DNA from 4 places in the Ligilactobacillus acidipiscis genome. Region 4 is predicted to be linked to each of the others. Evidence: predicted binding sites of a transcription regulator. Region 4 holds the regulator's gene; each other region holds the start of a gene.

Region 1 (5,825 bases), 560 kb from region 4:
TCTTTTTGTTCTTCGCCTTTAGTTTAGTTCTTGTTGGCGGTTTCCAGGTCATTCAAACTATGTCTGTAATCGCCGGTTTGCCGTTGACACTAGTTTGTTTATTAGTCCTTTACTCAATCTATCGTTCGGTTCGACACGACAGTGAGTTGATCTTCACTCCAAATGAATTAGAGAATACCGACAGACGTCAAGAATATACAGTTGAAAGAAAATTTGCCGTTCGGGGAAAGCTGATACTCTCATTTACTAACCGTAACTTTAGCAAATAATAAGCATCAATAATGACTCAGCTTTGGATTAAAAAACTGGGTCATTTTAATTTAGAGAGACACATATATAATAGAGTTAAAGGAAGTGATGAGCCACAATGAAGATCACTGAAGGTTATATGCCATTTCACGACTATCAAACTTATTTTCGCATTGTTGGTGAAGCAAAAAAAAATGCAGCACCGTTAATATTACTACACGGCGGGCCAGGCTCTTCCCATAATTATTTTGAAATGCTTGATGACTTGGCACAAGAAGGTTTCCGATTAGTTATGTATGACCAGTTAGGTTGCGGTCAGTCTTCTGCCCCAGATCAACCAGAACTTTGGCAAGCACAAACTTGGCTTGATGAATTAACTGAATTGCGCAGTTACTTGCACCTTGATCACGTTCATTTATTAGGACAATCTTTTGGCGGCATGTTAGCGCTAATGTATTTATTGGAAAAAAAACCGCAAGGAGTGCAAAGCCTGATTTTATCAAGTACTTTATCTTCAGCAAAACTATGGGCTAGTGAACAACATCGGCTAATCAAATATTTGCCTCAAGCCGAACAGGAAGCCATAGTTGTCGCTGAAAAAACGGGAAACTATTCAGAACCTGCTTATTTAGCTGCCAATGCCCACTACATGGCTTTACATGCGGCGGCTCCAGTCACCAAAGATTCACCTGAGCCTTTAAAAAGGGCAAAAATCAATGGGGAACAATCTTACATGACCGCTTGGGGTCCAAATGAATACACTCCGACCGGCACTTTGCGTAACTACGAATATACTGACAGACTAGCTGAGATCAAAATTCCGACTTTGATCACTAATGGTACAGATGACTTATGTACACCGTTAATTGCTAAAACTATGTATGATCATTTGTCCAATGCTCAATGGAAGTTATTCCAAAACAGTCGCCATATGCCGTTTGTTGAACACCACGATGAATACATTAACTTGCTAAGTTCATGGTTAACCGAACATTAAATAATTTTTCTAAAATAAGGAAACAGAACTCAAAAACTATTTTCTGAGTTCTATTTTTTTATCTTGTCATGACTCTTATTATTGATCAATTGCTGCTCTGATTTCTAACCTCAATTCAAAACCACTAAGCTCAGTTATACCATTATTAGTCTAAATTAGCTTATACCTTTGTATTTTTTCTCAGATCCAGATGGATGTTTTATTCCTAAAATTTAGTTTTTCTTAAATTAATACTTTCGCAGGAGCTTTATTTGAAAAATATACAATATAAAGCTATAATGGATTTTGAATAGTGATAATAGAAAGGGGCATTTTATATGTATCATTCAAATGGAAACTACGAAGCTCTAGTACATGCACGTAAACCTACAGGCGTCGACCAAAAATCTGCCTATATCGTTGGCGGCGGTTTAGCGGGTTTAGCAGCTGGCGTTTTCCTTGTTCGTGACGCACAAATGCCAGGTAAGCACATCCACATCTTAGAAGAATTACCAGTTGCAGGCGGTTCTTTAGACGGCACAAAGAAACCTGACATTGGATTTGTTACTCGCGGAGGCCGTGAAATGGAAAACCACTTTGAATGTATGTGGGATATGTATAGCTCGATTCCTTCATTAGAGATTCCAGGTGCTTCATACCTCGATGAATACTACTGGTTAGATAAAGATGACCCCAATTCCTCGAATTGTCGCATGATTTATTCACGTGGTAATGAAGTTCCAGATGATGGGCAGTATACCTTAGGTAAAACTTCTAAAGAAATCGTCAAACTGATCATGACACCTGAAGATAGTTTGGGCAAAAAAACCATCGAAGAATACTTTTCGGATGAATTCTTTACCAGCAATTTTTGGTATTATTGGTCGACCATGTTTGCTTTCGAAAAATGGCATTCAGTCGTTGAAATGCGTCGTTACTGCATGCGTTTTATTCATCACATTGATGGTTTACCTGATTTTACCGCTTTAAAGTTCAACAAATATAATCAGTATGAATCAATGACTTTACCGCTCGTAAAATATCTTGAAAAACATGGCGTGGATTTTCAATTTAATACAATCGTTAACAATGTGATCGTCAATACTAACAATGGTGAAAAACATGCGCAAAAATTATTACTGACCGTCGATGATACTCCACAAGAAATTCAATTAACTGATAATGATATCGTCTTTGTTACAAACGGTTCTATTACGGAAAGTTCAACTTACGGTGATCACCATACTCCTGCACCAACAACATCAAAACCTGGTCCAAGTTGGGAATTATGGGAAAACTTAGCAGAACAATCTGCTGATTTCGGTCATCCAAAAGTCTTTTACAAGAATCTTCCAAAAAAGTCTTGGTACATTTCAGCAACTGCTACTGTCAAAAACCCCGCAGTGGAACCCTACATTGAACATTTAACAAAACGAGACCTTCATGATGGTAAAGTCAATACCGGCGGGATCATCACGATCAAAGATTCGAATTGGATGATGAGCTTTTGCATTCACCGGCAACCGCATTTTAAATCGCAAAATGAAAATGAGACTACCGTATGGATCTATGGCTTGTACTCCAATACACAAGGAAACTATATCAAGAAAAACATTGAAGATTGCACTGGTGAAGAGATCACGGAGGAATGGCTTTACCACCTGGGTGTTCCAGAAGACTTAATCAGTAAACTTGCTCAACAAGACTCAATCAACACTAACCCTGTTTATATGCCATTTATCACTTCGTATTTTATGCCGCGAGTTAAAGGAGACCGTCCAGATATTGTTCCAACAGGTTCAAAGAATTTGGCCTTCATTGGCAACTTTGCTGAATCTCCGACACGTGACACAGTTTTTACGACAGAATATTCCATTAGGACAGCCATGGAGTCAGTGTATACTTTGTTAAATGTTGAACGCGGCGTACCTGAAGTTTTCAACTCCATCTACGATATCCGCGAGCTTCTCAAATCAATGTATTATTTGAACGACAAACAAAAATTAACTGACAGCGAACTGCCAATTCCTGGTTTTATTAAGCATCAAGGTCTCAAGAAAGTTAAAGGGACTTGGCTCGGAGAACTACTTGAAAATGCAAAACTAATTTAACAACTTTCCACATTTAAGCACGATCTCTCGTGATAATTAGGGACTTTGTCAAATAGTGTTGATGGTCCATAGAACTCTATCTTTATGGTAGGGTTCTTTTTTTACTGCCATAGCTAGATTAAAGTGTTTGGGTTGGGAGGCAGGTGCGGGTCCGAAGCGTAGCGAAATGGGCCCGCACCTGCCTCCCACAGTGTTGACCTAAATTTTTTATCTTAGGCATGGATCAATTTGATGCGGATAAAGAAATGCCTTAAGTTACTGAATCCGTAACAGCTACGTTTAAGTTCTTTGATCTTGCGATTGATCCCCTCTAACGGCCCATTAGAGTAGTCATAGAGACAAGCGTTCCTGATCCCTAAGTAGTTCTTTTGAATGGTCCTCATGACGGTATCCATTTCAGTACCATTGGGACGGTAGTTCATAACTAATTGTTGTAAAGTAGCCCGATCGCGGTTGCGAATAAAGGTTAAGATCGTTTGATAGGTCTGATAGTTTTCTGCGAACTGTGGAAAATTCTTGAGTCCCAGATCGACCACATTTTGGGCAGTCGTGTATTCATTTAATCCCCGATAATATTTAACCTGGGAGGTCTCAAGTTGATTTTCAGCTAAGTGGAATAAGCGCCAGTTGCTTTTTAAAACTTTATAGTTGCGGTCGTGGTGGTCGTTGATCCCTTTTAAAACACGCAGCCGTTCATGGTCAAGTGCCCGACCCGCTAACTGAACAATATGGAAACGGTCAAAGACGATCAGTGCGTTAGGAAAAAGACGACGGACGAAAGTCTGATACTGTGCATTCAGATCCATGGTCACCAGTTGAACTTTTTGACGCTCAGAAAGTGTATAAGTATTGGTGAAATACTCGCGGATCGTCTGCGAGAGACGATCTGGCAATAAGGCGACCAAATCATGTGTTTTTGCGTCAATGCAGATAAAAGAAAAGCAGTTCTTAGTTGAACGAAATTCGTCAAAGCTGAGAGCTGTCGGCAGCTCTTTGGGCGTTACTAAAGCCCGCTGATCCTTATACAAGATCCGTTGAACCGAGGAAGCTGAGATCCCCACGGCCTGGCTGATCGTCTTGACTGGCAGTGAGTTCTTAGCTAAAGTCGCGATTTCGTGGACTGCTTGGCGGGTGATCGAGTGCCGAGGCGGAGCGAGCTGCGTCTGCGCGCTAAAAGTATGGTGGCAAGTTCGGCACAGATAACGCTGTTTGCGCAGGTTCATGCGGAGCGGTTGTTCACCTAGGCTGGGCAGTTTCATCTTGGTCAGGCGGGTCCCATTCTGAACAAGATTCGTGGAACCACAATTAACACAGCGTTCGACGGGGTAAGTCAGCGTAGCTGAAAGCAGTTTTTCGTGAACTCCGGCCTGTGAAAAATCAGTACAAGCTGAAATTTTGATATTTGGGTCTTGGATATTGAGTAAATTTAGGATAGAATCAGTTTGGGACATCATTTATACCTCGCTTTGATTTGGTTTTATCGCTTTAATCGTAGCATATGAGGACAAATGATGTCCTTTTTTGTACAAAAATAGTGCTGATGAACGCTCATCAACACTAAAAAGTTTAGACCCGATAATTAGAACCACTCTTAATTAGCGGGAGATTTTTTTATGTCTAACAAACTACACTTAATTTTTATTGTTAATAAAAATACAAACTATATATTTCAAAAAACATACATGTTATAATGAAAGCGGTTCAATAATAATCTTTGGAGGGTTTACCATGACAAAAAAAGTTGCAATGATCACTGGTGGAGCACAAGGAATCGGGGAAGCAATTTCTCGTCGTTTAAGTCAAGATGGCTTTGCCGTTGCGATTGCTGATTTAAATAAAGAAAAAGGCAGTGAAGTTGCCGCCGACATCGAAAAGAATGGTGGGTCTGCTATTGCCGTCAAGTTAGACGTCTCTGACCGTGAAAACTTCTTTGCTGGTGTCAAAGAAGTCGTTGAAAAATTGGGCAGGCTTGATGTTTTGGTTAATAATGCGGGGCTTGGACCAACAACTCCGATCGAAACGATCACTCCCGAATCCTTTGACAAAGTTTACCATATTAATGTAGCTGGTGATATTTGGGGAATTCAAGCAGCCATTGAACAATTCAGAAAAAATGAAAATGGAGGCAAGATCATCAACGCAACTTCACAAGCTGGCGTGGTGGGTAATCCTAATCTTTCATTATATAGTAGTACAAAGTTTGCCGTACGCGGCTTGACTCAAGTGGCAGCCCGTGACTTAGCAAGCGAAAATATTACGGTCAACGCATACGCTCCTGGGATCGTAAAAACACCTATGATGTTTGACATTGCTCATCAAGTTGGAAAAAATGCTGGTAAAGATGATGACTGGGGCATGCAAACATTCGCGAAAGATATTGCTTTAAAGCGTCTTTCCGAACCGGAAGATGTAGCTGCTGCCGTTTCATTCTTAGCTGGACCAGATTCAAACTATATTACTGGTCAAACGATCGAAGTCGATGGCGGGAT
Region 2 (5,825 bases), 770 kb from region 4:
TCGAGACGCCTTGCGCGAAACGCATTACCGTCATGCTTGAAATACAAAAATCAGTGGCAATATATTTTTGTGAAATATTCTGACCTAACTTGGAAACAGCTTGGTATTTAACCGCTTGAGAGATGCGCGCGTTCGCTTTGACATCCTGAACTTCGGCTAGTTTTGTGATAGTTTTCGGGCAGGCAGCTGAACTAGGGCAAAGATATTTTTGTTTGCGAATCGAAAAGATATTAGTGAGACCACCTGAAGGTAAGCCAACCATTTCAACAGTTTTAAAGCCATTCCGTTTCATCTTTTTGCCGCAAACGGGGCAAAAACAAGGGTAGGATTGCAGTAAATGAATGAAACGTGCTTTTCTATGATTGTAAAAGTCATCAGTCGTGACCTTATTTTTATATTTCGGGTCAAACTGCAGTCTTGAATCTTTAATTCCCAGTAGATCTAGTGTACAATTCTTCATGTAGGACATTCCTTTCAGTGTAGGGATTGTTTTTCGGAGATGAAGCTGATGACTTCATCTCTATTTTTTTATCATAAAACAAAATTGGTACTGATAGAAGTTTTTATCTATCAGTACCAAATAGTATAGAACCAGAAATTTTGATAAAAACGGAAGTACCTATTATGAACAAATTAAGTTAAATCTTATATATATAGTAATATTATTCTTTTACATAAGTGATTTTTTACTGAATATTTTTGAATAACTGCAATCAAAAAAATATGAAATTGAAATATACAAGGATTTTTTGTTGATAAACACTGATAAATCAAGGGGTGTTTGCAAAATTTAAGCTAGTTATTTGTCTTTTATGCAAAAAAGATCAATAAGAATAGTTGAGCAAATTTTTTGGTGCCGAGAAAGATCGTGCTATGTAAAGAAAAGAGATGTCAAGTAAATTTTTTTAACAATATTCGTTCTTTTATTTATATATTAGGCGCGGTAAAATAAAGAAGTGTTAAATGATCGGAACGGACGTTTGGGCGTCGTTAATTCGGTATTGGAGGAATGTTGCATGTCATTAACAGCTAAGGCCTCAACTGAAGAATTGGTTGAAACAGTAATGGATAAGCGTTCGTGCTCTTATCAAGAGGCAATTTTATTTTTACTGCGATACGCGCAGAAATCTAAAAACTAGATAAGGTAAAACAGGAGCCAGCTAATAACTGGTTTAGTTTTTAAGTTGCCTAGTGAAAAAAGTTCAAGATAGATAATTTATTTTATGTTTTGCAAAATATTGTGAACTATATAACTAATATGTGGATAATGATGTAAAACCCACTTTTTTTATTAAACTTTTGTCAAAGCAATGTATGCGCTAACAATAAATTGAAAACAGCAATCTTCGGCTAAAAAATCTTGTGAAATATACTTGGAAAGCCATGAATATTTAATGTTGAAAACAATCACAAAGTGGTGTACTATAGGGTGGAAGAAAACGTTTAACATAGTGTTTTCAAATTTGGGGAGGTTATTTATTATGATGAACAAAGTTGAAGAAAAAGCGTCTTCTGCTTGGGATGGATTCAAAAAAGGCCAATGGCAATCAGAAATTGATATCCGTGACTTTATTGAGAAAAACTTTGCACAGTATGATGGTGACGAGTCTTTCTTACAGGGTTCAACTGAAGCAACTACTAAGTTAAATGATGAATTAACTGAATTAAAGATGAAACAGCGTAAAGTTGGCGTTTTAGACGCCGATACTAAAGTTATTTCTACTATTACTTCTCACGGTCCTGGTTATCTTGATAAAGATTTGGAAAAAATCGTTGGTTTGCAAACTGATAAGCCATTAAAACGTTCTTTACTGCCACAAGGCGGGATCAAGATGGCTAAGGATGCTTTGGAGACTAATGGCTACAAGATCGATCCAGAAGTCGAATACTTTTACACTAAAATTCAAAAATCGCATAACCAAGGAGTTTTTGATGCTTATGATGCCGATATTCGGCATGCACGTCACAACAAGATCTTAACTGGTTTACCTGATGCATACGGCCGTGGCCGGATCGTTGCTGATTTTCCGCGTGTTGCTTTATATGGTATCGACCGTTTGATCGAAGAAAAAATGCATGATTTGAGCTTGACTGGTGATGGTGAAATGGCCAGTGACATCATTGAAAAACGTGAACATATCTCTGATCAGATCCGTGCCTTAAAAGATATGAAGATAATGGCTAAGTCATATGGCTATGATATTTCTAAACCAGCTACTAACGCACAAGAAGCTATCCAATGGCTTTACTTCGGCTATTTGGCAGCTATCAAAACACAAAATGGTGCTGCAATGTCAATCGGCCGGATCGACACATTTATTGATATCTATATCAATCGTGATATTGAACGTGGCGCTTTGACAGAAAAAGATGCCCAAGAATTAATTGATCAATTTACAATGAAACTGCGGATGGTCTTCTTCATGCGGACTCCAGAATACAACTCATTGTTTACTGGTGATCCAATTTGGGCTACATTGTCATTGGCAGGAACGGGGTTAGATGGGCGTCACCATGTAACTAAGACAGCTTACCGTTTCTTGAATACTTTGCATAATATGGGTGCTGCTCCTGAACCAAATATTACTTTGCTCTGGTCGGATAATTTGCCTATGCCATTCAAGCGCTATGCTTCGAGTGTTTCTATTGAAAGTTCAACAATTCAATATGAAAATGATGATTTAATGAAGAGACAATGGGGCACAGATTACTATGGTATTGCTTGCTGTGTTTCCGCACAACCAATTGATTCTGGCGTACAATTCTTTGGTGCTCGTGCTAATTTGGCTAAGACTGTCCTTTATGCCTTGAATGAGGGTCGTGATGAGATCACTGGACAACAAGTTGGTCCTGAATTACGGAAAATGAATTCAGAATATATTGATTATGATGAATTCATGAGTAAATTAGATAAGATGATGGACTGGCTAGCTGATGTGTATGTTAATGCATTAAATATTATCCATTACATGCATGACAAGTATTATTATGAATCTGCACAGTTAGCATTGAAGAATACGGACTTAGATTATACCTTTGCTACAGGTCTTTCGGGCTTGTCAGTTGCCGCTGACTCGATCTCAGCTATTAAATATGGTCATGTGAAAGCTATTCGTAACGAAGACGGCTTGACAGTTGGATTTAAGGCAGATAATGAATTTCCACGTTATGGTAACAATGATGATCGTGCTGATAAGATCGTGACATGGTTAGTTAAAACAATGTATGAGAAGATGAACACGCATCATTTGTATAAGGATGCCCAATTGTCAACTTCTGCTCTAACAATTACTTCAAACGTTGTTTACGGTAAAAATACCGGTGCTACTCCTAACGGACGTAAAAAGGGCGAACCATTTGCTCCAGGCGCTAACCCAGCATATGGTGCAGATATTTCAGGTGCTTTAGCTTCCTTGCTTTCTGTTGCTAAGATCCCTTATAAGTATGCTACAGATGGTATTTCCAACACATTTGCTGTAACACCAACAACACTTGGTAAAGTCGAAGATGAACAAGAAGATACTTTGGTAAATATGATCGATGGTTACATGAAGAATAGTGGTCATCATATTAACGTCAATGTCTTCAAGCGTGAAACATTGATCGATGCTCAGAAGCATCCAGAAAAATATCCAACGTTAACAATTCGTGTTTCTGGTTACTGCGTATACTTTGCTGATCTGACCAAGGAACAACAGGATGACGTTATTTCCAGAACATTCCATACTTCGATGTAATTGTAGGTACAGTTATTTAGAAGCAGGGGGTTAAGAGAGAGATTATGAGTACAGAAACTAGAATAAGAAAAACTAGAAAAAGAAATCCACGTTTGCGCCCATTGCCAATGCGTGACGGGCAAATCGAAGGTTACGTTCATTCGATCGAAACCTTCGGTGCTGTCGATGGACCGGGGATCCGTTTTGTAGCCTTTATGCAAGGTTGCAATATGCGGTGTAAGTTTTGCCATAATCCTGATACTTGGAAGAAAAATGTTGGGACTAAGATGACCTCGGATGAGATTTTAAATCAAGCATTGTCTTATAAAGATTTTTGGGGCGATAAAGGTGGGATCACTTTATCAGGCGGTGAGATCTTATTGCAAATCGAGTTTGCGACTGAACTTTTTACTAAGTGTAAGAAATTAGGGATCAGCACCTGTTTGGATACTTGTGGTCAACCATTTACTCGACGCGAACCTTGGTTTAGCCAGTTTAATAAGTTACTGGACGTGACGGATATTCTCTTGTTAGATATCAAACATATCAACTCTGAAGAGCATAGAAAGTTGACAGGGTATCCTAACGACAACATTCTAGATTTGGCTCGTTATCTTTCTGAAATCGGTAAACCGATGTGGGTCAGACAGGTTTTGATCCCAACGATCACTGATAATGACAAGTTCTTGGCTGAGACGAGCGACTTTGTTAAAACACTGCATAATGTCGAAAAATTTGAGGTTTTGCCTTATCATACAATGGGCGTGCATAAGTATGCTGAAATGGGTATTAAATACCGCCTTGATGGAATCGAACCTCCTTCTGATGAACATGTTGCAAATGCTCAAAAATTATTGCATTGTGCTGATTACCAAGGTTACCGGACTTGGAAGCCAGGGGATTCAACATTAAAACATCCTGTAAGTTAATTTAAAAATAAGAAAGGTTGGCGTGAGCTGTAAGAAAAATGGCTCTTTGTCAAATCCTGTTGATGAATAGCTTTTACAGGGACTTTGTCAAATAGTGTTGATGGTCCATAGAACTCTATCTTTATGGTAGGGTTCTTTTTTTACTGCCATAGCTAGATTAAAGTGTTTGGGTTGGGAGGCAGGTGCGGGTCCGAAGCGTAGCGAAATGGGCCCGCACCTGCCTCCCACAGTGTTGACCTAAATTTTTTATCTTAGGCATGGATCAATTTGATGCGGATAAAGAAATGCCTTAAGTTACTGAATCCGTAACAGCTACGTTTAAGTTCTTTGATCTTGCGATTGATCCCCTCTAACGGCCCATTAGAGTAGTCATAGAGACAAGCGTTCCTGATCCCTAAGTAGTTCTTTTGAATGGTCCTCATGACGGTATCCATTTCAGTACCATTGGGACGGTAGTTCATAACTAATTGTTGTAAAGTAGCCCGATCGCGGTTGCGAATAAAGGTTAAGATCGTTTGATAGGTCTGATAGTTTTCTGCGAACTGTGGAAAATTCTTGAGTCCCAGATCGACCACATTTTGGGCAGTCGTGTATTCATTTAATCCCCGATAATATTTAACCTGGGAGGTCTCAAGTTGATTTTCAGCTAAGTGGAATAAGCGCCAGTTGCTTTTTAAAACTTTATAGTTGCGGTCGTGGTGGTCGTTGATCCCTTTTAAAACACGCAGCCGTTCATGGTCAAGTGCCCGACCCGCTAACTGAACAAGATGGAAACGGTCAAAGACGATCAGTGCGTTAGGAAAAAGACGACGGACGAAAGTCTGATACTGTGCATTCAGATCCATGGTCACCAGTTGAACTTTTTGACGCTCAGAAAGTGTATAAGTATTGGTGAAATACTCGCGGATCGTCTGCGAGAGACGATCTGGCAATAAGGCGACCAAATCATGTGTTTTTGCGTCAATGCAGATAAAAGAAAAGCAGTTCTTAGTTGAACGAAATTCGTCAAAGCTGAGAGCTGTCGGCAGCTCTTTTGGCGTTACTAAAGCCCGCTGATCCTTATACAAGATCCGTTGAACCGAGGAAGCTGAGATCCCCACGGCCTGGCTGATCGTCTTGACTGGCAGTGAGTTCTTAGCTAAAGTCGCGATTTCGTGGACTGCTTGGCGGGTGATCGAGT
Region 3 (5,825 bases), 870 kb from region 4:
ATTCATTTGTGGGCCGCCAGTTAATGCGCGCTGAACGAGACTTTCAAACCAATTGGCACTATTTACCAGAGATCATCTTAATGGATGAGGTGAAGAGTACCAAGAGCGCTACTGGTGCCATGAGCTTTGAGTTCATGAATGGCGAAACCCATGAATTAATCGACTTACTCCCTTATCGAACCATCAATAAACTAGAGAAGTATTTTTACCGCTTCGATCAAGCTGCCCGAGAAAACGTCAAAATTATTGTGACTGATATGAATTATACCTACCCCAAGCTTGTGCAGACCGTGTTCCCCAATGCCATGGTGGTCATGGACAAGTTTCATATTATCAACGCCCTAAATCGGGCGTTTAACAAAACCAGAATCAAGGTGATGAAGAAGTTTACCCCGTCTTCTCGCGAATTTCACGCCCTTAAGCGCTACTGGAAGCTGTTGTTAGTACCAACTGAACAGCTTAACTTTGAACAATTCAAAAAGTGGACTAATTTTCCTTACTGGATGGCTGCCACCGATGTTGTCCATCAGCTGTTATCGTTGGATTCAGAACTAGAACAAACTTATCAAGTCTTAAACAGCGTCCGGTCAGCTGTCCAACATCAAGATTGGCATAACTACAATGCGGCATTTTGGAATAACAAAACGTATTCTGAAGAAATGAAGAACACGATTAAAACACTTGAAAGCCATCATGATGAGATTCGTAACACCTTTACCACACACTATTCAAATGGTCCTTTGGAAGGTTCTAATAATAAAATCAAGGCGATCAAACGAGCCAGTTTTGGCTATCGCAGCTTCTGGAGGTTTAGAACTCGAGTACTATACGTTTTCAAAATCAAAACAAAAAGAGCCCTAATCACGAAGTGATTAGAACTCGAAATATGGATTCACCAACAACAGTTGACGAAGAGCCTAAAAACACCCCATGATCGTTAGTTTCTATGTCTAACGATTATGGGGTAATTCAAGTTTTCAGCTGTCCTCTTCAAGTTTAATGGCTAAAATGAAAAGTCTAAATTACCAGCGTAAGCAGCCTGGAAGATCTTCACGATATCTTCTTTGGTGCCAACACGTGGATTAGAAGCTGCATTTCCATCTTTCAGGGCATTTTCAGCCATCAGCTCAAAGTCTTTCGGGTCAGCACCAATATCTTTGATCGTTTCTGGGATACCAACATCATCAGACATCTGCTTCATAGCTCTAATGGACAATTCAGCAGCATCACGAGTTGATAAACCGGCTGTATTTTCGCCCATAAATTCAGCTAATTCCGCAAACCTTTGCGGGTCAGCGATCAGGTTATACTTTTCCACGTATGGCAGCAACAAAGCACAGCAAACACCATGTGGTGCGTCATACTGACCGCCCAATTGATGAGCCATCGCATGCACGTATCCAAGGTTAGCGTTATTGAAAGCCATACCGGCTAACATTTCAGCTTCGACCATCTTCGTTCTAGCCTTCAAGTTGTGGCCGTTTGCGACTGCTTCACGCAAAGAAGTCTCGATCAACTTGATGGCTTCAATACATTGAGAATCTGTGATCGGGTTATGGTCAACTGAAACATATGGTTCAATCGATTGCACGAAAGCGTCCATCCCGGTCGCGGCTGTTAAGCCCTTCGGTACATCCAACATCAAGCTTGGATCGTTGAATGAAACCAGCGGAATATTGCGCCATGAAACGACAACAAACTTCAAATGAGTCTCTTCGTTAGTGATCACAGCGTGGCGAGTCAATTCAGAACCTGTACCGGCTGTGGTGTTAACAGCGATCAACGGCGGTAAGGCATTATCCAAAGTCTCGATCCCAGCTAACTTGGTAATATCATCACCATTAGTCAAGATGATCCCTGCACCCTTGCCCGTATCGTGAGCGGATCCCCCACCAACCGTAATGATGGAATCAGCGTTTTCTTTTTCAAATAAGGCCTTAACTTCTTTAATGTTATGGATCTTTGGGTTAGGTTCAACACCGTTGTAAATAACATAATCAACGCCGGCTTCGTCTAAGGAAGCAAGTGTTTGTTTAACAGCACCACCTTCCAAATTTTCCAGGAACTTATCAGTCACAACGACTGGTTTTTTCATCCTCAGCATTTTTGCTCTTTCACCAATTTTTGCAATGACACCTGAGCCAAAAAAGTTAACGCTTGGCATTAAAAAATCATAACTGCGTTCTGCCATAAATAAAGACCTCCTGTTTATATTTATTTGAAAAATACTGCACAATGTTTGCCGTCAAGTGGAAACGTAAAGTAATTTTATCAGGAATGGACTCTTTAAAAAAATATTTGTATGCATTTTCACTTGATGTTTAAAAATAATGTCTTAATAACATAATGCATTAATTTTTAAATATGATTCATAATCATTTTAACACTTATTTTTTCACATGTAAAGATTTAGTCTTAACGGTTCAGCTCTAAATGAAATTATATTCACATAAATTTGACAAATAGAAATTAAATGGTAATCTAATAACGTAATTTTTAAGTATGTTAGAGAAAATATAGGAGAAACTTTGCATGATTTTTAAAAGAAGATATTTTTTAATTTGGTGGTTTTAGTAGTTATTTCTTTTGATAATAGGTTGTTCTCAAACCACTAAAAAGCCCGCACCTACTGCTCAGGTCGAAGGACACTTATCAATTACAAAATAACAGCAATCAAATCACTCCCAAAAACGTTCATGTAAAGAAAAACGCTACGGTCTTGACCGAACTAAAGAAAGCTTTGTCAGTCAAACTCTAAGGAAAATGGTCACACAGACCAGCAAACATAAATAAAACGCTAATAAAACCATCTACTGGGCATATAAGGTCAACGGTAAAACTTCCAAGAAAAGTGTCCAGCAACAAAAGTCAAAAAGAAGGACAAAGTCGCCCTTAATTCAAATCAATGTCAGCATGTAAGGATACCGAATGAATCATTTTTAGACGTTTCAAAGACGTGCTTATACCGTTTAAGCATTTCACAAATTAAGTAAAACTGCGTCAATATTAAGCTGGCTGCCTTCATCATTGGAAACCGACGCATAGAAGAGTTGTATTGTGCTTTTAGTCCTTTTGAGTTAATGGCAATACCGACAAGTAATTTTCTTTGGTGAATGGCCCTTTTTCATTGAAACTATCTGCTCTTAAGTTAAACACTGCATGAGAGTCCCTAACTATAAATCACTAAAAACATTCTCGCACCATAAATACTCGTAAGTCAGTCAAATTAAAGCTGCGACTAGCTCTGCTAAACTAGTTGACAGATCGATCGATACAACATGTGGTTGGTACTTAAAATGATTACCTGGGCGCCAGTCTTAAAAAGTAGTTGGACTACAGGATAAATGATCCTATACCAGTTGATCAAAGCTAATGACACTTAGAGATTATCATGTAATGTCCAACAAGGAAAGTTGTCATATCACTAAAACTTGGTTTAAAAGCCAATGTTTAATTTTAATAATACGAGGAAGAATAACGATGAGACAAGCGCATAATTCCATTCGGAAAATAACGATGTTGGGTTTGTTAGCGGCCATTTGTACTGTCTTGCGGATCATTAAGGTCCCGCTCCCCAATGTCCAACCAGTGACAGATATAATCATGATCGTTACTTTGATTAATGGTAGTGGTGCTGGTTTGGTCTTGGCGATCTTGACCATGTTGGTCTCCAACTTGTACTTAGGATTTGGCATTTGGACTGTTCCGCAAATAGCTGCTTATATTGTTTGTGTGCTAACAGTCTTGCTTTTCAAAAAGCTGTTCTTTTTACAGAAATTTTGGTGGTTGCAGTTAGGAGTGGCAACTCTTCTAGGCTTGGAATATGGCCTGATAGTTAGCTTATGTATGGTCGTAATTGGTCAGACCCCTGCTTTTATCGCCTATTACACCAGCGGATTTCTATTTGACATCTATCACGCAGCCGGAAATTTAGTCTTCTATCCTTTGATTTACTGGCCGTTGAGCAAAGTTTTACAGAACTACGCTCAGGAATAGTTTACTACTAAGTGTTAATATTTTAAGGGTAAACGACTGAAATCTAAACAAGTAAGCGGTATACTAAGTGTAAGTAGATATCTCTAATATCTGCATAATTTTTAAGAAGGTTGATATCATGGCAGAAGAAATGGATCCACATACAGCAAAACGACTGGGTATTCCCAAGCCAACGACTATCAAGTTGATCAACGGTGAGATCATCAAGGGAACATTAAAGATGGTCAAGCCAAAACGGATCGTTGTTGACTGCGACGATGGTCGCACATTAAAGATCTTCAAGCACTCAATTTTGTACTATGAAGACTAAAACATGACATAAAAGTGGGATAAGTAAACAGTATCAGCATGAAGTGCCCCATAGTTGTTAGTTTTTATGTCTAACAATTATGGGGCACTTTTTACTCTCTAGAGAACAGGTAGTTTTACTATTACTCTATACATTTAACTTTGATTTGGCTTGACCATCAGTTTTTTTACCACAGGAACGATAGTCATCAATAATCCCCAACTTCTTAAAAATTGTCTGTTTATACGCAATATCAGCATTCCACTCCACCGTTTCAAGAACTTCTGTTGCGGCATGTAAATCGGTATCTGTTATCAAGACACCATGACTGTCCAGCAAAAAGATGTTCTGTGTCGCATCGTTCCCTAATTTTTTAATCTCTGATTGAACAATGTCGGCTAATTCCTGTGAGCAAGCTTCGCGGTATGGTAAGCATTTAATTTTTCCTAATGGAACATTCACAGAGGTCACTTCTGTCAGGTTAGGCATATCAACCCCTAATGTAGCCCAAAACATACAGTTTGGAGCATGAGAATGATAAACAACATTAATATCTGGGTTAGCCCTATAAGCTCCCTCATGCATATTAATTTCCCTAGTCAGCCTTCCCTCACCAGCCAACTTTTCACCTGTTTCTAAATCAACTACTAAAATTTGCGAAAGACTCATCTTGGCAAACCAAGCTTCCGACATAAAGGTAGGTGTCATCAATAAATAATCATGACCAGCTTTATACTCTTGTCCATCATAAGCAAAAGTTTCATCAGGAGTAACTCTAAGTGAAATGTTTCCCCCAGCCACATTAGTCATTTTTCTGTTAAACATCTCACGGGCAACATTAGCCAGATCTTGTCGCTCTGTTTCAAAAGGCAGGCGTTCTTTAGTAATATTTTGTTCCATCATAATTTTTCGTTCCCCTTTCGATTTTTTCTCATTTTTTCAAAAGCTTCATACTTTTCTTTACGTCTCTGATTGTAGTTTTTAAAAATAACTGGATCACCGTATTTTGATAGGTATAAGCCAAAAGCAATCACAGCAATACACCCTGGAATGTTCTTTGTGAAAACTACCAAAACTGTCAAAATAACATTAATGAATAACGCTAATGACCACAATATTTTCGCACCAACATTTTTCTGTGATTGATTTTTTTCCATGCTGTCTCTCCTCATTTTATTTTCTATTATAATTACTAAAATCCATACCGTTGATCTCATCAACACTTGTTGCTTGTTTACTCTTAGGTTTTTTATTCTTTTTAACGTTGCTAAAATCAAGACCGTCTATATCAGAAACTTTCCATTCTTCTTTAGCAGAACCATTCGTTGCACTATTAGATTCATGTTCATTAGAGACATCAACATCTTCAATACCAGCTAACTTATAACGCTTACTTGGAATGGAGATTTTATTTTGATCCTTATACAGCCAAACAAAAACCAATAGCCATACGATTGCACCAATTATTGCCCACCATTTTCCATTATAAACTTGCGCGAATAACATCCGAAAATCAGGTCCTTCAAATGTCGACCATGAA
Region 4 (5,825 bases):
CAAATATAAGGTACTGCCTGATGGAGAGATTTCAATGATCTCATCAGCAGTTTGGTTGATAAAGTAACGGTCATGAGAAACAAAGAGAACTGTTCCAGTAAAGTCTTGGAGCGCTTTTTCTAGGACTTCTTTACTGTTGATATCCAAGTGGTTAGTCGGTTCATCTAAAATCAAGAGGTTATCATGTTGCATCGCCAATTTAGTTAAAAGTAGCCGCGCCTTCTCACCACCAGACAAGTTATGCACGATTTTTTTTACATCGTCGCCCTTGAATAAAAAGCTGCCTAAAAGGGAACGAATATCTTTTTCTGGTGTAGTAGGATGCTCATCCCAAATTTCGTTGAGAACAGTTTTTTGGGGATGGAGTCCTTGTTGCTCTTGATCATAATATCCGTATTGAACGTTAGCACCGAATTTGGCTGATCCAGAGATAAAAGGGATCTGCCCGATAACACTTTCCAATAAAGTCGACTTACCGATCCCATTTTGACCGACAACAGCTAAAACTTTGTTTTTACGCAATTCAAAATTAACTGGCCCAGAGATAGTTTGTTCATCATGGCCGATATATCCATCTGAAACTGTTAGGACAACTGAGCCGCTTTTGGAGGATGGTGTGAAAGAAAAATGCGGTCCTTTTTCGTCACCTTCCGGTCGCTGAATACGGTCCATTTTATCTAATTGCTTTTGCCGACTTTGAGCTCGTTTACTTGTCGTTGCTCGGACTAAGTTTTTGTTGACAAAATCTTGTAATTTATCAATCTCTACTTGCTGTTTTTCATATTCTTTCCAAGCTTGTTTTTGATCTTCTTTTTTCTGCTTCACAAATGAAGTGTAATTTCCTGGGTATGTCTTGGCACGCTTGTGACTAATGTCGCAGACTTCCGTGACGATTTTGTCAAGAAAATAGCGATCATGGGAAACAAGTAACAAAGCTCCTGGATAACTTTGGAAGTAACTTTCCAACCATTGCAAGGTCTCAATATCCAAATGGTTAGTCGGTTCGTCTAAAATCAGCAGATCTCTTTTTTCAAGGAGCAATCTGGCAAGCGCGAGGCGTGTCTTTTGACCACCTGATAATGAAGAGATCTTTTTATTAAAATCTTCTTCCTGAAAATTAAAGCCATGAAGCACGGAACGAATCTCTGCTTGATAACCGTAACCGTTTTGTGCAGAAAAATCATGCATCAATTGGTCATATTGTTTTAGCAGTGAGTGATATGAAGTTGATTCGTGATCCTGACTTGAGGCGATTTTATTTTCAAGCTCATGGATCTGCTGTTCCATTTTAATCAAGCCTGCGAAGACTTTTAACATTTCATTATAAATATTGTCTTCAGATTCTAAACCGGTATCTTGAGCTAAATAACCGATCGTTAGTCCCTTACGACTAACAATTTGTCCTTCGTCAGGTTCATTTTCACCGATGATCATTTTGATCAAGGTAGATTTACCAGCTCCATTTGGTCCGACAAGAGCGATCCGTGAATTGTCTTGGATATTCAAATTTACATTTTGAAAAAGTGGATCTCCAGCAAAAATACGAGCTGCCTGTTGGACTTGTAATAAAAGCATAAAAATTTCACCTACCTAATTTTTTAGTCTACTAAACTATTTTAGCATATCCTGCAATACATCGCCTTAAATTTAAATTTTTTCAATTAAGTTGTGAACTAATGAACTTTTTATTTTATTGTGAATTTTAATATGGTAAAATGATTTGAGTGAGCATTTGTGAAAGGGGCTTAAAAATGGTGAATGCAAAAATACCTAGAGCAACGGCTAAAAGGTTGCCGATTTACTATCGCTATTTAGGTATCTTATTTAATTCAGGTAAGAAAAGAATTTCTTCAACTGAATTAGCGGAAGCAGTTAAAGTTGATTCTGCAACGATTAGACGTGATTTTTCTTATTTTGGTGCATTGGGTAAACGGGGATACGGGTATGACGTTAAAAGTCTGCTGGATTTCTTTAAAAAGACATTGAATCAAGATAAGCTGACTAACGTTGGTTTGATCGGGGTAGGTAATTTAGGACATGCATTGTTGAATTATAACTTCCATGGCAGTAACAATGTACGGATCAGTGCCGCTTTTGATATTGATGAGAGGATCACTGGAACTATTCAGAGTGGTGTACCGATTTATCCTATGAGTCAAATGAAGGAGCAATTAGTTGAACAGCAAATTGAAGTTGTGATATTGACTGTTCCATCTCCAGTTGCACAGCGCGTTACTGACGAACTTGTGTCTGCCGGTGTTAAGGGTATCCTGAACTTTACACCTTTGCGTGTGACTGTTCAAGACGGAGTTCGCATTCAAAACGTTGATTTGACTAACGAATTACAAACTTTGATCTATTTTTTAAATCATGTTGATCAACAGGATGGATAAGTGAGACTATTTATGGTTGAACTAATTGATAAAAAATCGTAGGAATTTACCGATCTTGGTAAACTCCTACGATTTTTTAGTTAAGTAACTAAAGGTTGAAAGTTAATTTTTAGTGCCTTTGCCTGTCAGCTCAAGCTATAAATGTCTTTAATTAGTCAACTGACCAGTTCGTTGCTGTGAAAGATTTCTTGCAGATCATTGGGTAAAGAATTGATAAATCGACTGCATAATCCCGTGATAAAAAAATCAGCGGTTTTTTCACAATGTTCTGCTAAAGCAAAAAGCAACTGTTTTACAGCTTGTAAAAGTGGGATGTCCGCGAGAAACTGATTGGCCGCATAGAAAATGCCGCCTAAGGTTTTCGGATCGTTCTCCTGTCGCTGGATCATAGCCAACAGATCGTAAGCTAAAAATGTCAGCGCCACATGGCCGCACAAGCCATCATAACTTTGCGTTTGGGTCTGGTCATACTGCAGGTATTGTTTTAAAGTCTTGAAACCACACTCGATCTGCCATCTCCGGGCATATAATTGAATGACCGCTTCCGGTGTCAGACTAAGTTTAGAAGTTGCCAAAGCAATGTAGTGTCCCTTGTCCGTGCGATTTTGGATAAAGACTATTTTTAAGCGCAGGTGGTCCTCGTTATCGGTCTCAACGACCGTACTGTAGAGATAGTTATCATGGATCCGATATTTTGAACCTTTAAAGCGTTGAAACAGCATTGGAACACTGTAACGGCGCCCGCGATATTTAAAATAAGTTTTTGAAGTGTTTTTTAACCGACCAACAGCAGCGAGACCTAATTCTTGAAATTGCTTGAAAGCTTTGGGATAGGCGTACCAACTGTCAAAGAGGACATAGCTGGCCTTGACCCCGGTTTTTAGAACTTGAGCTACTAATTCAACGGCGACTTCATTCATGTGCCGTTTAGCCTGAGCATAACGTTGGGCCGCTAAGGTCCGCTGATCAGTTGTTTGTGGTTCACGGCCGATCCGATTCTTAGCTTTGTCTGATGACATCAAAGCGAAATTCAGGGGCAGGAAAGTATTGCCGTCACTCCAACCGATCGTCAAGCCGCGAAAACCCTTGACATAGCGCGGCTGTCCTTGCGGTGCAGCATGATCATAAACATTCGCCAATAGTTCAGTCTTTTTTGAATGAGCTCGTTTGAATAAAGTGTCATCAATGATCAAGGCCGCTTTTCGGCGTAAGTCGATAAAAGGACTGAGTTCCGCGATCTGGTTCCGTCCGGCCAAGCTGACCAGCCGCTGCCAGTTGATATGGCGGTCATTTAAAAAGTTGCGGACCGTTTTCTTCGAAAAAGCAGTCGGAGTTGCGGATCGGTTCAAGGTCAAACGTTGGAACAAAGTCAGTAAGATCCAGCTGACAAGTTTGGTCAGTTTGATCCCACGGACACGATAGGCATTGGACTGACGTAATACCTGGGCGAAATCGATCACCTGCAAGAATTTGTGAAAACGTGCCATTAAAGTGGTTTTATTTTGAGTTGATTGTTGTATACTGGAAGTGGACATAAATTACTCTCCTTTATTAGTTTTTGACGACTCAATTATAGGACGCAGAGTAAATTGTGTCTATTTTATTAACAAAAACCCGTGATACAACAAGCAGCACAAGTATTCTTTAACTTTCAACCTTTAGTTAAGTAACTAAAGGTTGAAAGTTAATTTTTAGTGCCTTTGCCTGTCAGCTCAAGCTATAAATGTCTTTAATTAGTCAACTGACCAGTTCGTTGCTGTGAAAGATTTCTTGCAGATCATTGGGTAAAGAATTGATAAATCGACTGCATAATCCCGTGATAAAAAAATCAGCGGTTTTTTCACAATGTTCTGCTAAAGCAAAAAGCAACTGTTTTACAGCTTGTAAAAGTGGGATGTCCGCGAGAAACTGATTGGCCGCATAGAAAATGCCGCCTAAGGTTTTCGGATCGTTCTCCTGTCGCTGGATCATAGCCAACAGATCGTAAGCTAAAAATGTCAGCGCCACATGGCCGCACAAGCCATCATAACTTTGCGTTTGGGTCTGGTCATACTGCAGGTATTGTTTTAAAGTCTTGAAACCACACTCGATCTGCCATCTCCGGGCATATAATTGAATGACCGCTTCCGGTGTCAGACTAAGTTTAGAAGTTGCCAAAGCAATGTAGTGTCCCTTGTCCGTGCGATTTTGGATAAAGACTATTTTTAAGCGCAGGTGGTCCTCGTTATCGGTCTCAACGACCGTACTGTAGAGATAGTTATCATGGATCCGATATTTTGAACCTTTAAAGCGTTGAAACAGCATTGGAACACTGTAACGGCGCCCGCGATATTTAAAATAAGTTTTTGAAGTGTTTTTTAACCGACCAACAGCAGCGAGACCTAATTCTTGAAATTGCTTGAAAGCTTTGGGATAGGCGTACCAACTGTCAAAGAGGACATAGCTGGCCTTGACCCCGGTTTTTAGAACTTGAGCTACTAATTCAACGGCGACTTCATTCATGTGCCGTTTAGCCTGAGCATAACGTTGGGCCGCTAAGGTCCGCTGATCAGTTGTTTGTGGTTCACGGCCGATCCGATTCTTAGCTTTGTCTGATGACATCAAAGCGAAATTCAGGGGCAGGAAAGTATTGCCGTCACTCCAACCGATCGTCAAGCCGCGAAAACCCTTGACATAGCGCGGCTGTCCTTGCGGTGCAGCATGATCATAAACATTCGCCAATAGTTCAGTCTTTTTTGAATGAGCTCGTTTGAATAAAGTGTCATCAATGATCAAGGCCGCTTTTCGGCGTAAGTCGATAAAAGGACTGAGTTCCGCGATCTGGTTCCGTCCGGCCAAGCTGACCAGCCGCTGCCAGTTGATATGGCGGTCATTTAAAAAGTTGCGGACCGTTTTCTTCGAAAAAGCAGTCGGAGTTGCGGATCGGTTCAAGGTCAAACGTTGGAACAAAGTCAGTAAGATCCAGCTGACAAGTTTGGTCAGTTTGATCCCACGGACACGATAGGCATTGGACTGACGTAATACCTGGGCGAAATCGATCACCTGCAAGAATTTGTGAAAACGTGCCATTAAAGTGGTTTTATTTTGAGTTGATTGTTGTATACTGGAAGTGGACATAAATTACTCTCCTTTATTAGTTTTTGACGACTCAATTATAGGACGCAGAGTAAATTGTGTCTATTTTATTAACAAAAACCCGTGATACAACAAGCAGCACAAGTATTCTTTAACTTTCAACCTTTAGTTAAGTAACAAGACTAGCAAGTTCATCAAAATATGAGTCGCCATAGAGCCTTGGATCTTACCAGTTCTTTCATAGACTAAACAAAATATTAAACCGATGGCTGTATACGTTAAAAAGTGACCGTCTCCATGTCCTAGTGCGAAAAGAAGGCTGGAAAAAAGAGCTGTCTGCCACGGTTTGAACCAATA

The links. The regulator Rex, encoded in region 4, represses fermentation and respiration genes when NADH is low (regulators of the CRP and FNR family bind a similar motif). The targets are predictions, from matches to a motif close to TTGTGAANTANTTCACAA.
Region 1: a site for Rex is predicted at 4,978-4,995, ahead of BQ5903_RS01530 ((S)-acetoin forming diacetyl reductase). Genes of this name have one in related genera too.
Region 2: a site for Rex is predicted at 1,239-1,256, ahead of pflB (formate C-acetyltransferase). Genes of this name have one in related genera too.
Region 3: a site for Rex is predicted at 2,219-2,236, ahead of BQ5903_RS08210 (iron-containing alcohol dehydrogenase). Genes of this name have one in related genera too.

The regions. Positions count from the first base shown of each region.
Region 1 covers NZ_LT630287.1:337,809-343,633, reverse strand. Annotated here, with positions in the region: gene BQ5903_RS01550 (BCCT family transporter) at 1-269, shown strand, start outside; gene pepI (proline iminopeptidase) at 368-1,246, shown strand; gene BQ5903_RS01540 (oleate hydratase) at 1,564-3,336, shown strand; gene BQ5903_RS01535 (ISL3 family transposase) at 3,549-4,790, opposite strand; gene BQ5903_RS01530 ((S)-acetoin forming diacetyl reductase) at 5,065-5,825, shown strand, end outside.
Region 2 covers NZ_LT630287.1:126,014-131,838, forward strand. Annotated here, with positions in the region: gene BQ5903_RS00560 (ISL3 family transposase) at 1-460, opposite strand, end outside; gene BQ5903_RS12385 (hypothetical protein) at 1,017-1,139, shown strand; gene pflB (formate C-acetyltransferase) at 1,482-3,737, shown strand; gene pflA (pyruvate formate-lyase-activating protein) at 3,782-4,645, shown strand; gene BQ5903_RS00575 (ISL3 family transposase) at 4,897-5,825, opposite strand, start outside.
Region 3 covers NZ_LT630287.1:1,769,298-1,775,122, forward strand. Annotated here, with positions in the region: gene BQ5903_RS08205 (ISL3 family transposase) at 1-872, shown strand, start outside; gene BQ5903_RS08210 (iron-containing alcohol dehydrogenase) at 1,004-2,191, opposite strand; gene BQ5903_RS08215 (ECF transporter S component) at 3,481-3,996, shown strand; gene BQ5903_RS08220 (LSm family protein) at 4,115-4,306, shown strand; gene BQ5903_RS08225 (class II aldolase/adducin family protein) at 4,433-5,188, opposite strand; gene BQ5903_RS08230 (hypothetical protein) at 5,185-5,442, opposite strand; gene BQ5903_RS08235 (PTS galactitol transporter subunit IIC) at 5,459-5,825, opposite strand, start outside.
Region 4 covers NZ_LT630287.1:894,861-900,685, forward strand. Annotated here, with positions in the region: gene BQ5903_RS04025 (ABC-F family ATP-binding cassette domain-containing protein) at 1-1,575, opposite strand, end outside; gene BQ5903_RS04030 (redox-sensing transcriptional repressor Rex) at 1,752-2,393, shown strand; gene BQ5903_RS04035 (IS4 family transposase) at 2,549-3,928, opposite strand; gene BQ5903_RS04040 (IS4 family transposase) at 4,131-5,510, opposite strand; gene BQ5903_RS04045 (CPBP family intramembrane glutamic endopeptidase) at 5,634-5,825, opposite strand, start outside.